2 linked regions of the Desulfofalx alkaliphila DSM 12257 genome follow. The protein of the gene in region 2 interacts with the protein of the main gene of each other region in a pairwise test. Links are inferred from orthologs where the notes say so. Each region holds a gene or a part of one and is shown on either strand. Other genes may lie near its edges.

What was found. The genes of interacting proteins can lie anywhere in the genome.
Region 1: the proteins of pcrA (region 2) and lpdA interact in binary tests that used the Escherichia coli proteins (3 or more experiments, as listed by UniProt). The link is inferred for Desulfofalx alkaliphila DSM 12257 from one-to-one orthologs.

The regions. Positions count from the first base shown.
Region 1 is NZ_JONT01000002.1:102,099-107,844, reverse strand. The notes cover bases 104-2,977. They hold lpdA (dihydrolipoyl dehydrogenase), read right to left. Parts: upstream 2,292-2,977; coding sequence 915-2,291; downstream 104-914. Other genes in these bases: BR02_RS0102305 (glutaredoxin family protein), read right to left, coding at 2,304-2,977; lipB (lipoyl(octanoyl) transferase LipB), read right to left, coding at 202-894; lipA (lipoyl synthase), read right to left, coding at 104-205. Outside these bases: more of lipA, read right to left, coding at 1-103; more of BR02_RS0102305, read right to left, coding at 2,978-3,143; glycine cleavage system protein GcvH, read right to left, coding at 3,170-3,577; BR02_RS0102295 (TRAP transporter large permease), read right to left, coding at 3,678-5,630; BR02_RS0102290 (TRAP transporter substrate-binding protein), read right to left, coding at 5,672-5,746. UniProt on the Escherichia coli protein: Lipoamide dehydrogenase is a component of the glycine cleavage system as well as of the alpha-ketoacid dehydrogenase complexes.
Region 2 is NZ_JONT01000010.1:23,091-31,628, forward strand. Bases 3,142-6,139 are described here. They hold pcrA (DNA helicase PcrA), read left to right. Parts: upstream 3,142-3,561; coding sequence 3,562-5,718; downstream 5,719-6,139. Other genes in these bases: BR02_RS0106845 (hypothetical protein), read right to left, coding at 3,181-3,381; BR02_RS0106855 (lipid II flippase Amj family protein), read left to right, coding at 5,806-6,139. In the rest of the region: hisC (histidinol-phosphate transaminase), read left to right, coding at 1-266; imidazoleglycerol-phosphate dehydratase HisB, read left to right, coding at 268-855; hisA (1-(5-phosphoribosyl)-5-[(5-phosphoribosylamino)methylideneamino]imidazole-4-carboxamide isomerase), read left to right, coding at 916-1,653; imidazole glycerol phosphate synthase subunit HisF, read left to right, coding at 1,653-2,411; bifunctional phosphoribosyl-AMP cyclohydrolase/phosphoribosyl-ATP diphosphatase HisIE, read left to right, coding at 2,423-3,103; more of BR02_RS0106855, read left to right, coding at 6,140-6,687; NAD-dependent DNA ligase LigA, read left to right, coding at 6,727-8,538. UniProt on the Escherichia coli protein: A helicase with DNA-dependent ATPase activity. Unwinds DNA duplexes with 3'-5' polarity. Translocates on single-stranded DNA with 3'-5' polarity. Initiates unwinding more efficiently from a nicked substrate than double-stranded DNA.

The sequences.
Region 1 (5,746 bases), on a different replicon or contig from region 2:
TGCAAAAGGTACAATTTCTAGTACAAATGCTGCCTAAAATCATAAAGGTGGCCGTTTTTCGCCCAAAACACTCTATTTTGTTGGGGCAGTTAGCCTCTTCGCAAACTGTGTGTAAAGAAAGCCTGTTTAGCATTTTTTTTACACCCAGTTGCCTTTCAGCACCTTTTAATTGAATTTTTAGCCACTCCGGTTTGCGTTTAGTCATGAGCCATCTCTCCCAACAATTTGATATAACTGCTGTGGGCTGATCATCTTTGGCTGCAGGTGCAGGTATTCACAAAAATAGTCAACCACCAGTTGATGGGCCCTATCCAGGTCTTGGGCTTGTCCAAATATTTCTTTCAGGGAAGTAACCCCCTTATCAGTGATACCGCAGGGGTTAATCCACTTAAAATGTTCAAGATTTGTATTGACATTGAAAGCAAAACCGTGCATTGTTACCCATTTCTTAACAGCGCAGCCTATGGCAGTGATTTTTTTATCACCTATCCATACCCCATGGTGCAGAGCATCCCTTTGGGCAGTGAGCTTGTACTCTTCCTTTAACAAATTAATAAATAGCTCTTCAATTTTATTAACGTAACCCTTAATACTGCTGCCGTGGTTTTTTAGGTTTAGTATTGGGTAACCAACTATCTGCCCGGGGCCATGATAGGTTACATCCCCACCCCGGTTTGTTTTGACAACCACACAACCCTTTTCCTGCAACTGCTCCTCCGTCAGTAAAATATTTTCCCTGTTTTCTCGCTTACCCAAGGTAATCGTGGGAGGATGCTGCAGCAGTAACATGGTGTCCGGAACCTTGTTATCCTGTCTTAAACGCAATAAACTTTCTTGAATACTTAGGACCTTCAAATAGTCAGTTTCACCCAATACCGAAACCAGTAGCTTCATTATATAATACTCCCCATTCTCTAGCCGTGAATAGCCAGGCCATGCACATTTGCAGCCGCTTCCATAACTGACTCAGCCAAGGTGGGGTGGGCATGAATTGTATTAGTAATATCTTTAACTGTCAAACCCTTTTGCACGGCTAAAGCAGCCTCGGCTATTAAATCTGAAGCGTTGGGCCCAATAAGGTGTACCCCTAATACCACATCGGTGTCTTTGCAGGCAATTACTTTTACCATACCTTCGGCTTCACCCATGCTCAAGGCTTTACCGTTGGCCATAAAATTGAATTTACCCACACGCACCGGAATGTTTTTATCTTTAGCCTCTTGCTCGGTAATGCCCACCGAGGCAATTTGCGGATTGGTAAAAATACAGCTGGGTACCGCATGATATTCCATTTGCGCTTCTTTACCCATAATGTTCTCTGCCGCCACCAGCCCTTGACTGGATGCCACATGGGCCAGTTGGTATTTATTAACCACGTCCCCTATGGCATAGATTCCCTTTACATTGGTCTCCATTTTATCATTGACCAAAATTTCACCTTTTTCACCCAGGGCCACGCCCACTTCTTCCAGTCCTAAATTTTGAGTGTTCAATTGCCGACCAATAGAAATTAAGGCCTTTTCTGCAGTAATAACTTCACCGTTCTCTAATATTGCTTCAATGCCGGCAGCTGTTTCTTTAACTTGTTTAATGGTCATTTTGGTCTTGATAACAATATTTTTCTTTTTAAAATTCATCTGCAAACGGCGGGAAATATCCTTATCCAATAAGGGCAATATATTGGGGGCTGCTTCCACCATGGTAATCTCTGCTCCCAGGTTACCATATATATAGGCAAACTCACAACCTATTACGCCGGCACCGATAATTAACAGGCTTTTGGGTACCTCAGTTAAGGTAAGTGCCTCTTCACTGGTAATCACAGTGGTACCGTTGTAGCCTAAGGAAGAAATTAGGGCCGGACTGGAACCGGTGGCAATGATGATATTACTAGCCTGAAGTGCAATTACTTCATCGCCGGATTTAACTTCCACCTCGGTGTTAGACTTTAGTTTGGCTTCGCCTTTAATAAACTCGATTTTGTGTTTTTTGAACAAAAACTCTATTCCTTTGACCAGTTTATTGACTACATCTTCTTTCCTGGCCTGTACCTTTTCAAAGTTCACCACCGGCTTGCCCACTTCTATGCCAAATTCAGCAGCATTATCCACCGCACAAAGCTTTTCAACAGCTGCGATTAAGGATTTGGTAGGGATACAACCCCTATTAAGGCAGGTTCCCCCCAGGCTGTTCTTTTCCACAACCGCCACTTTGCCACCCAATTGAGCTATTCTTATGGCAGCCACATAACCCCCTGGGCCGCCGCCTATTACCACAGCATCGTAATTCATGGTTTTAACCCCCTAGGCTTTATCTATTTCGGTCAGTACTTGATGGGCCCGCGCAGCAGTGCGATAGGCAAAAAGGTTATTTGCCGCCAAAGGTTCTACAGATTTTAACTGTTCGTCCACGGCTTTCTTAGGATCAAATGGTTTAAGGAGATAACTATTCTTTTTACTGCCAGTGACATCTTCAATTAATTTGGCAATCTCGGCAACTTCCTGTGGTGTAATATAGCTTATCTCACCGTCACTGCGCTTTACCGGAGCCACCCTTGTTTGAAATTTACATTCCGGAAACCCAGCAGCCAGTTTTATGCTTTTAGCAAGCTCTTCGCTGTCAAAATCGGGGCCAAAGATTCCGCTGTAAATTTCTTTGGTTCCTAAAACCTTTACAATTACCACATCTGCCAACGCTTCAGCCTGTATTTTCTCTAGTATACCACTGTTTCTGCCATCTGTGTCAATTTGCAGTTTCATGTTGTTGCCCTTTAGGTAACGCAAAACCGCCAAAAAATCTTCCGCATATTGAGGGTCCCCACCTGAAACATGGATGCCGTCTACCCACTCTTTATGGAGCCTTCCGACACTAAAAAATCCGTCTAAATCTGTACCTGCCTGTAGATAGGCCAGGCAAGCTCCAATGCCCTGGCGAATTTCGGCACCGTCGTAAATAATCGGAAACTCTACGCCGTCGGGACCGCGAAATATTCTCTTGCGACTTTCTTTATAGAACTTCTGAAACTCTTCCTTGCCTTCAGCCTTCATATCATATTCATTAAATGCAATGCCCTTACTGTTCATAAAAGCTTTTATTATTTTACAACGGGTACAGCCCGTTGCTGTGTAAATTGCAAAAACCATTATTATATCCTCCCTTTGTCCAGCCCTTAACCATTGCTGATCATCTTGATGTAATCGTCCTTAGACAATAGGTTTTTTAACTCCTCCGGATCTCTGGCTTTAACCACTATCATCCAACCCTCTTGATAGGGGCTGCTGTTTACATTTTCAGGAGCATCCTCCAATTGGTCGTTAACCTCTACAATTTCACCGCTAACCGGCATATACAATGAAGAAACTGTTTTGGCTGACTCAGCCTGGCCAAACTCTTCACCTTTATCAAAACTTTCACCAACCTGGGGCAGTTCGATAAAAATAATATCGCCTAGGTTGTCCTGGGCAAAATCAGTAATTCCCACCCGCACTGTGTCACCTTCAAGCTTGGCCCAGGTGTGTTCCTCAAAGTAATAAATATCATCTAAAAAGGTAAGTTCTGCAATCTGCTTATTGGCCATCTCACATCTTTCCTTTCAAATCAGCTTTAAATACTATTTTTTTAATGAAATAAGCCGGCATATCCGGCCTATTTCATATTTCCCTTTTCAAATATAGGGCTTAGAACAATAAGTTAGGTAAGAATGTTACTATATTCGGGAAAATAACGAGAATAATAACACAAACCAGCATTGTAAATACAAAGGGTAAGGTTCCTATAAATATTCTCTCAATTGGCACCTCCGGTGCTATACTCTTAAGTGCAAACACATTGATGCCAACGGGCGGGGTTATCTGTCCCATTTCCATTACTACAACCAACACAATCCCAAACCATATGGGGTCAAAGCCTAGAGCCGTAATTGTTGGGTAAATGGCCGGTAAAGTAAGCAACAGCATGGGGATAATATTTAATGCACATCCAAGTAGGATATAAAACAGTATTACCCCTGCCAATATTAAGTAAGGATTCACAGAGAACCCGGTAATAACTTCCGCCAATTTAAAAGGTAGCTGTGTGGCTGCAAAGAAATAACCCAGAATACCGACACCCATTAAGATAGTCAGCAGATTACAGGTGGTTAGCAGCGATGAATCTAAGGATTCTAAAAAGTTTTTCTTAGTAAGCTTGCCAATTGCCAGGGCATAAATGAAAGCACCTACGGCACCAATGGCACCTGCTTCAGTGGGGCTAAAAAACCCTCCCATAATTCCGCCAAAAATCAAGATGATTAAAAACAGCATGCCCCTCACACCCTTAAGGGATTGGAACTTTTCCTTGAGGGTGGTTTTTTCACCCCTGGGTGCCACATCGGGGTATATTTTGGCCATAATATATACGGTGAGACAAAACAGGGCGGTTAAAAGTAAGCCCGGAATTATCCCGGCCATAAATAGCTTGCCAATGGACTGCTCAGTGACAATCCCGTAAAATATTATTGCCATGCTGGGAGGTATTAAGATACCCAGCGTCCCACCGGCTGCCAGACAGCCGGTGGATAAGGTATCAGAGTACTTATGCTTTCTCATTTCAGGCAGGGCAACTTTACCCATGGTCACGGCACAGGCCATACTGTTACTGCACACCGCGGAAAATCCCGCACATCCCACGATGGCAGATATACCTAAACCGCCGGGTTGTCTGCCAAACCAGGCGTTGGCTGCATTTAACAAACCTTTACCAACACCGGATTCATAAGCCAATGCACCCATTAATATAAACATAGGTATCACAGCTAAAACAAAATCTGCAAGGCTGCTATACGGTGCATATCCCAGTGTGCTTAGGGGCCCTTGAATGTTGTCCCTGACAATGACAAGGCCAAAAAATCCTACCATTGCCATGGCAAAACCAATGGGCATTTTAATCACAATAATTAGAACCAGCATCACAAGCAGGCCCAGTAAACCCAATGAAACCCCACTTAGGTTAAAAAAGCTCTTCACTATAAAGGGTGAAACCATAAACAAAGCCACACAGGCAAACACTGGAATAAGCCAAATGCCACGCCCATCCTTAATAATAGTGGAAATACTCCGCAAACTATCAATAAACAGCACGGCTGACAGCATAAAAACACCCAGTGCAGTTACAAACATGAAAAAGGAAATTGGTATCGACAGGGTTGAGCTCAGTATACCCATTCTATTGAGGGCCTGCACAACCACCTGCCAAAACATCACAGCAAAGAAAACCAGGGATGTCAAGTAAACAAAACTTTGAATTAAGTTTTGGATCCAGACCGGGAAAAATTTTACCACCAGGTCAACTTCCATGTGCTGCTTTTTTAACTGCAGTACTGCAAAGGCAAAGTAAAACATGCATACTAAAGAAAAGGCCTGCAGATCCATAATCCCCGGGATAAATTTATCAAATAAGTTGCGGATTGTTACATCAACAAATATTAGAACAGTCATTATCGCAAGTATTGCTATGGCAATATATTTCATTACATTGCATATGGGGGCGATTAACTTTTCTAAATAATCCGCGGTGTTATCCAGCCACGAAGTTTCTCCTACCGTCTTTGCCAACCCCGGCTGATTATTTTCTGCCTTAGTCATTGTAGTCATTTGCGCCCACCTTCCCAGCGTTTTTATTTTTTAAGCCAGCCTTAATTGTAGTAACGCTCAACTATTTCCCGTAATCCAGAGTAACCTTTGTTTTCCATATTACTTAGCCATTTTTC
Region 2 (8,538 bases):
AGAAAATAATTGCCCACCGGGATGAATTATCCCAACAGCTTTCTAAGATGCCCGGGCTAGAGGTTTACCCCTCTGATGCCAACTTTATACTGTTTCGCACCGGCCTGGATGCGGATTTTGTGCACAGCCGGCTTATAGAGAAGAAGGTGTTAATTAGAAATCTGGGGAAAGATATGCCCGGCTACCTGAGGGTCAGTGTGGGCACCGCCCAAGAAAATGCAGTGTTTATTAAGGCGTTGTCAGAAATTATTGGCGAGGTGAAGTGAAGTGGCAAGAACTGCCAAGATAGAAAGGCAAACCACAGAGACCAATGTTTCTCTGAATTTGGGCCTTGACGGTGCCGGTGTGGCGAAAATAAGTACCGAGGTGGGTTTTTTTGACCACATGCTAAACCTGTGGGTAAAGCACGGGGGCTTTAACTTAGAGTTGTATGCCCAGGGCGATCTCTGTGTGGATGCCCACCATACCGTTGAAGATGTGGGTATTTGCTTGGGCAAGGCGGTGCGGGAGGCCTTGGGTGATAAAAGGGGCATCACCCGCTACGGACATGCCTTTGTGCCCATGGATGAAGCGCTGGTGCTGGCGGTGGTGGATTACAGCGGCCGGGGCTACCTGGCCTTGGAGGCGGATTTCCCCTCCCAAAAGGTGGGGGAATTTGATACTGAATTGGTGGAAGAATTTTTACGGGCCCTGGCGGTAAACGGTGAGTTTACACTGCATGTGCGGGTGCTAACAGGTAGAAATACCCATCACATCATAGAGGCAATTTTTAAGGCCCTGGGCCGGGCAATGGGCCAGGCGGCCGCCATAGATGATAAGGTTCAGGGTATACCCTCTACCAAGGGCCTACTTTAATTTGTCCCTTTTGTATCTGCAGGCGGTTAATAAAGAACTTTTTAAGAAAGTTGGTGTGAAATGCTAGTGATTCCGGCCATCGACCTTAGGGATGGCAGATGTGTTAGATTGGTGGAAGGACGACTGGATCAAGAAACGGTATATTCAGAACAACCGGTGGATACTGCTAAACACTGGCAGCAAATGGGGGCTGAATACTTGCACCTGGTTGATTTGGACGGTGCCTTTGCTGGTTCTCCCCAAAACTTAGATGTAATTAAAGAAATAGTGAAGGTATTAAATATACCGGTGCAGGTGGGCGGTGGCATTAGGGACCTTGGCACCGTTGCCATGCTATTGGATATGGGGGTAGACAGGGTGATACTGGGCACCGCTGCCATATCCCAGCCCCACTTGGTGCAGCAGGCGGTGGAGAAGTACGGCGACAGCATTGTGCTGGGCATAGATGCCCGGGACGGCAAGGTGGCTGTACAGGGCTGGGCCATTGAATCCGACATGGAAGTGCTAGACCTGGCACTGCAAATGAAGGAGCTAGGGATAAGGCGGGCGGTATTCACCGACATTCGCCGGGACGGCACCCTAAAGGGACCTAACCTGGAGGCCACCGGAGAGCTGGCCCGGGCCAGCGGTTTGAAGATAATTGCCTCCGGCGGAGTATCCAGCCTTGATGATTTAATTAAAATTAAAGGGTTGGAGAGCCTCGGTGTGGAGGGGGCCATTATGGGTAAGGCCCTATATGCGGGCACCGTTGACTTTAAAGATGCCTTGGCGGTGGCCAAAGGCCGGGTGGTGAAGTGATGGCCTTTAAGAGAATTATTCCCTGCCTGGATGTGAATGAAGGCCGGGTGGTCAAGGGCACTAACTTTGTCAATTTGAGGGATGCCGGTGACCCGGTGGAATTGGCCGCCCTCTATAATGCTGAGGGAGCCGATGAGCTGGTATTGTTAGATATCACTGCCACCGCCGAAAAGAGAAAGACAATGTTAGATGTGGTGAGGCGTACAGCAGAAAAGGTAAACATGCCCTTCGCGGTGGGGGGCGGCATTAGAACGATAGAGAATATTAATGAGATACTGAAGGCCGGGGCGGATAAAGTGTGCATTGGTACCGCCGCCATTAAAAATCCCCAACTGATTAAAGAAGGGGCCGGCGCCTTTGGCAGCGGGTGTATTGTGGTGGCCATTGATGCCAGAAGGGTGGCACCCGGCCGGTGGGAAGTTTACACCCACGGCGGACGCACCCCAACGGGTATCGATGCGGTAGAATGGGCTAAAAAAATGGAGTCCTTTGGGGCAGGGGAAATACTGCTTACCAGTATGGACCGTGATGGAACTAAAGAAGGCTTTGACTTGGAGCTGACCGGTGCAGTGGCCGATGCAGTAAAGATCCCGGTGATAGTATCCGGCGGTGTGGGCAATTTGGAGCACCTGGCCCAGGGCCTGACGGTAGGGAAGGCCGACGCCGCCCTGGCGGCATCCATCTTTCACTTTAGGGAGTATTCCATCCGCCAGGCAAAGGAGTATCTGCAGCGGCGGGGTATACCGGTGCGCTTATAGGGGGCAGAAAAGTGCAGTTTAATGTCAATGATTTAAAATATAACGAGGCGGGCTTAATACCGGCCATTATTCAAGAGGCAGACAGCAAGGAAGTTTTAATGATGGCCTGGATGAATAAGGAGGCAGTGGCCAAAACGCTGGACACCAAAGAAACCTGGTTTTACAGCCGCAGCAGGAAAAAGCTGTGGCATAAGGGTGAAAGCAGCGGGCATGTGCAGAAGGTAAGGTCAATCTACTATGACTGCGATGCTGATACACTCTTGGTGCTGGTGGAACAAAGGGGACCCGGTGCCTGCCATGAGGGTTACAGCACTTGTTTTCACTACCGGATAAAAGAGGACAGGACCGTTCAGGTGGAAGGTGAGCGGCAGTTTAATCCCGCTGAGGTGTACGGGGATGAAGGCTTGGCCGGTGCAGACATCATCGATGAACTGTACCGGGTGATCTTAGAGCGCCAGGCCAATCGGCCGGAGGGTTCCTATACCACCTATTTATTTAACAAGGGTGTAGACAAAATTTGTAAAAAAGTAGGGGAAGAGTCGGCAGAGGTTATTATAGCTGCCAAAAACCAAGATGTCCAAGAGCTTACATACGAAAGCGCAGATTTAATTTACCACCTACTGGTGCTGATGGCTGACCGGGGCGTAACAACAAAGCAGTTATTTGCGGAACTGGAAAAAAGAAGAAAGTAGTAAGGGAGAGCCCCATTGGCTCTCCCTTAAACACTTTATTAATCGGCCGCCCTGGCCGGTTTGTCTAACCCCTTTTCTTACCAGGTGGTAAACTTTAATTTAATAACTATTCTATTTTCATCGGTCTCATGGATGACGTCTGTGACTGCAAAGACTTCGCTTTCAATTACCACCTTTTCACCTATACGAGGTACGGCGTTGTAATCAATTTGCCTAGACTTGATTACCTTTTCTTGTCCATCTTCCGGGAAGTGGGTCCATAAACTGTACCTTGGCATTGATATACCCCCTATGGCTTTTAGATTATTATAGCAAAGCCTGTTAGATTTGGTAAGCCCGGACCTTATTTCTAGACTAGTCAAAATATACTGATAAATTATTTTGCTTCCATATCTTTGTTAATCAAGGGCCGGTTTTATGTTATAATACACAGCAGTGTAAGGTGTTGGAGGTTAAAAATGGAGCATATATTAGAAAACTTAAATGAGGCACAACGACAGGCTGTTCAGCAAACTGAAGGGCCTGTTTTAGTACTGGCCGGTGCAGGCAGCGGCAAAACCAGGGTGCTGACTCACCGGATAGCTTATCTCTTAAAAGAGGGGGTTGCCCCCTGGAACATCTTGGCCATTACTTTTACCAATAAGGCTGCACGGGAAATGAGAGATAGGGTGGAACAAATGGTTTCTGCAAGCCAAGCCAGGGAACTGTGGGTGAGTACCTTTCACTCCGCCTGTTTGCGCATATTGCGCCGGGAAATTCAAGCGCTTGGTTATGACAGAAACTTTGTTATCTATGATGATGCAGACCAGCAAACGGTAATAAAAGAGTGTTTAAAGGAACTAAACATAGACGATAAGCGTTTTTCAGCCCGGTCAATTTCCGCTGCCATATCTGCCGCTAAAAACAAACTGATGGAGGCCGACCGCTATCTAGAGCAGGCAGAGGACTTTTACACCCAAACGGTGGCCAGGGTTTACCAATTATATCAACAAAACTTGCTGATAAACAACGCTGTGGATTTTGATGACCTGCTTTTACTCACTGTGAAGCTCTTTGAGCAGCACAGCCATGTGCTCACCTACTACCAGGACCGCTTTAAGTACATATTGGTGGATGAATATCAAGATACCAACCAGGTGCAATATGTGCTGGTAAATATGTTGGCCCAGCGCCACCGAAACCTTTGTGTGGTGGGGGATCCCAACCAGTCAATTTACCGCTGGCGGGGTGCGGATATAGAAAACATACTGAACTTTGAGCGGGATTATAAAGAGGCGAGGGTTATAAAGTTAGAGCAAAACTACCGCAGCACCCAAACAATACTGGAGGCAGCCAACGCAGTGATTGCCCACAATGCCAGCAGTAAAAAATTAAAACTGTGGACAGCCTTGGGCGAAGGCGAGCCCATAGTATTTAAATACTGTCAAGATGAGCGCGATGAGGGTTACTATCTCAGCCGCACTATCCGCCGCCTGGTGAGTGAAGAGGGTTACCGCTACAGTGATTTTGCCGTGCTATATCGCACCCATGCCCAATCAAGGGCCATTGAGGAAAGACTGATGACAGCCAATATTCCCTACAATATTGTGGGGGGGCTAAAGTTCTATGACCGAAAAGAAATCAAAGATTTGCTGGCCTATTTACGCCTGCTGGTTAACCCCCGGGATGCGGTGGCCTTTCAAAGAATAATTAATGTGCCCAAGCGGGGCATTGGCCCTGCCTCTGTTGCCAAGATGCAGAATTGGGCAGCGGAAAATAAGGTTGGCTTGGTGGATGCCTTGGCCAATGCCGCTGTGATACCGGGCTTAACTGCTAAAGTACGGGCTGCGGCGGCAGAGCTGGCTGATATGTTTGGGCAATTGAAGGAGCAAGAAGGCTATTTAAGCGTAACTGACTTGGTGGAGCAGGTGCTGGAGCGGAGCGGCTACCTAAACGAGCTAAAAAAGGAAGATACGGTGGAGTCCCGTACCAGAATAGAAAACCTGCAGGAGTTCTACACTGTGACCAAAGAGTATGACCTTAATAATGAAGAAGGGTCCCTGGAAGATTTTTTGGCCAATATTTCACTGGTTACCGATTTAGACAGCTACCAGGGGGATGCCAATGCCGTTTCTTTGATGTCCCTGCACATGGCCAAGGGCTTGGAGTTTCCGGTGGTGTTTTTAACCGGCATGGAGGAAGGTATATTCCCCCACCTGCGCTCCTTGGATGAGCCGGAGGAAATGGAGGAGGAACGGCGAATTTGTTATGTGGGCATTACCCGGGCCCGGCGGCTCTTATATCTCACCTACTGCTGGAGCCGTACTCTGTACGGGCGCACCCAAAACAACCTGCCTTCCAGGTTTATTGAGGAAATACCCGATGAACTGATCAGCCGGGATGTGCTGCACCAATCCGGTAGCAATAACAGCATCAGGACTTCACCGGCCGGCGCTTCAAAGGAAGTAGGCACCTTTCTTTTAGGTGACAATGTGGTGCACCGCAAGTGGGGTGAAGGTGTTGTGGTGGCTGTAAAGGGTGAAGGGAAGGATGCCGAAATTAAGGTGGCTTTTCCTGAACAGGGCATCAAAACCTTAATTGCCCAATACGCTCCTTTAGAAAAGGTAACAAAGTAAAGGCTCAGTACGCCTTCCTGGCCAATTAACCGCCGGCTAAGGTCTGCTGCTGCCCTGACGGGGGAATAATGTTACTGGGGGTATGGGATGACTCGATTAATCTTGGCAGCGATACTTACTGCATTAATCCATTTGATAAATACCTTGATTTATTCTGTGCGGCCGGCTGGGGTGCATACCAAGCGCTTGGCCATTGCCTACTCGCTTTTTAATGTGATTTTTTTATTTGCCAGCACCGCCAACATGGTGTTGGCACCTTTGCTGTCTTCCATTGTTGAGCACGGTATTCAGCGGGCATCGGCAGCCAGCCCCGGTGTGGATATTTCAGGGATAGTGAACACCGCCCTTTACCAACAGGAATTGGCGGCCCTTAACCAGGACATCCGGCTGGTTATTTTGGCTGCCACGGCGGGAACCCTGGTGGGAATTATATTCATTCCTACCTTTGTGAGGGTATTTGTGCGTGGAATAATGCTTTTTGATGAAATAAAATCGGTGCCCAAAATGCTGCTGATGCTACTGTTTAGCCCCCGGCGAATTATTAGTTTACTGCGCTCCTTTGAATTGCCCGGTAAAGATATGGTCCGGCGGGCAAGGGCAAAGAAGGCTAATCTGCCTAAGACCTTTTTGTGGATGAATTTTTTTGCCAATGCCATCTTTACCACCAGTGTGCTGTCAGCCATGTATGCCGGTGCCTTGTTTCCGGAGTTCAGGGCCACTTCGGTGGTGCTGTCCGGGGTGGTTAACGGATTTGCTACCCTGATGTTTGTAATGGTGGTGGACCCCACCGCGGCAATGATTACCGACCAGGCCTTGCGCGGTGAAAGGGACGAATATGACGTTAAGCAAATGTCTTTTTACCTGGCCCTGACCAGGTTGGGGGGCACAGTGCTGGCCCAGGCTATTTTTGTTCCGGCGGCACTGCTCATTCAGTATGTAGCCATGTTCATTGCCCACCCGCCCTTTTAGAATTGTGGAATTAGAAATTTAATATCGGGAGCGTTTGTTATGTCCAGTATTGAAAAGGCCCGGGCAGAGCTTGACAGTCTGCGCCGGGAGATTGAAGAACATGATTACCGGTACTATGTTTTAGATGACCCGGTGATTGATGACAGCCAGTATGACCAATTGATGAAACGCTTGCTGCAGTTGGAAAAGGAATATCCCCAATTGGTGACACCGGATTCCCCGTCCCAAAGGGTGGGCGGACAGGTGCAGGAGGGCTTTAAGCCCGTTAGGCACCTGGCGCCCATGCTCAGTTTAGGCAACTCCTTTGATGAAGGTGAACTGCGGGATTTTGATCGCCGGGTGCGTGCTGCCCTGGCCGGTCAATCGGTGGAGTATGTGGTGGAACTGAAAATAGACGGCCTGGCCATATCTTTGGTTTATGAAAAGGGTATTTTTGTGCGCGGGGCCACCAGGGGAAACGGTGAAATGGGGGAAGATATTACCCAAAATTTAAAAACGGTGGGCAGTATTCCCTTGCGCTTGCGCCGGCCGGTGGACAGGCTGGAGGTGCGGGGCGAAGCCTATATGCCCAAGGATGCCTTTGCCGACTTGAACGCCCGGCGGGAGGAAAGGGGTGAACCCCTCTTTGCCAACCCCCGCAACGCAGCTGCGGGAAGCCTGCGCCAATTGGATCCCGGCATCACTGCCCAGCGCCGGATAAGCACCTTTATCTATGCCATCGGCCATGTGGAGGGCCAGGCGCTGCCTAATCATTACGCCGGTTTACAGTGGTTAAAGGAACTGGGCTTCCGCACCAATCCTGAGGTGCAGGTTTTCGACCACATATCCAAGGTGATAGAGTATGTCAATAGCTGGCAGCAAAGGCGTTTTGATCTGCCCTATGCCATAGACGGTTTGGTCATTAAGGTAAACTCAATAGAGCAACAAGAGGCCTTGGGTTTCACTGCCAAAAGCCCCCGTTGGGCCATTGCCTATAAGTTTCCGGCAGAAAAGGCCATAACCCGGGTGGAGGATATTAAACTTACCGTGGGTCGCACCGGTGTGCTCACCCCCACTGCCTTTCTTACACCGGTTGCGGTGGCGGGCAGCACCGTGAGCAGGGCGGTGCTGCATAATGAAGATATTATTAAAAAGAAGGATATCAGAATTGGCGACACGGTGGTGGTGCATAAGGCCGGGGATGTTATTCCGGAAATTGTGGAAGTATTGGTGGATAAAAGAAGGGGCCAGGAGAGAGAATTCATCTATCCGGACCATTGCCCCGAGTGCGGCACCCAGCTTGTGAGAGCGGCGGGGGAAGTGGCCCACCGCTGCCCCAACACCCAATGCCCTGCCAGAAACAGGGAAGGCATCTTTCACTTTGTATCCCGGGGGGCAATGGATATTGAAGGCCTTGGGCCGGCAGTGGTTACCCAATTGCTGCGGGAAGGTTTAATTTCCGATGCGGCAGATCTGTATAGCCTCAAATTTGAGGATTTAATTGAGTTGGAGCGTTTTGGTGAAAAATCCGCACAGAATTTATTGAATGCCATAGAAGACAGCAAGGAGCGCCCCTTAAGCCGGCTGATTTTTGCCCTGGGAATTCGCCATGTGGGACAAACCGCCGCCAAAAAGCTGGCAGAGCACTTTGGTAGCCTGGATGGGTTGGCCCGGGCCACCGAGGAAGAATTGCTGGCGGTTTATGAGGTGGGGCCCAAAATGGCTGAAAGTATTGTCAAATGGTTTGCCCAAGAAAACAACATAAAGTTGCTAAATAAATTAATTTTTGCAGGAGTTAACACCGCCCATGAAGAAACTTCAAAGACGTCCGATGAGAGCCTGGCAGGAAAAACCTTTGTATTAACGGGAACG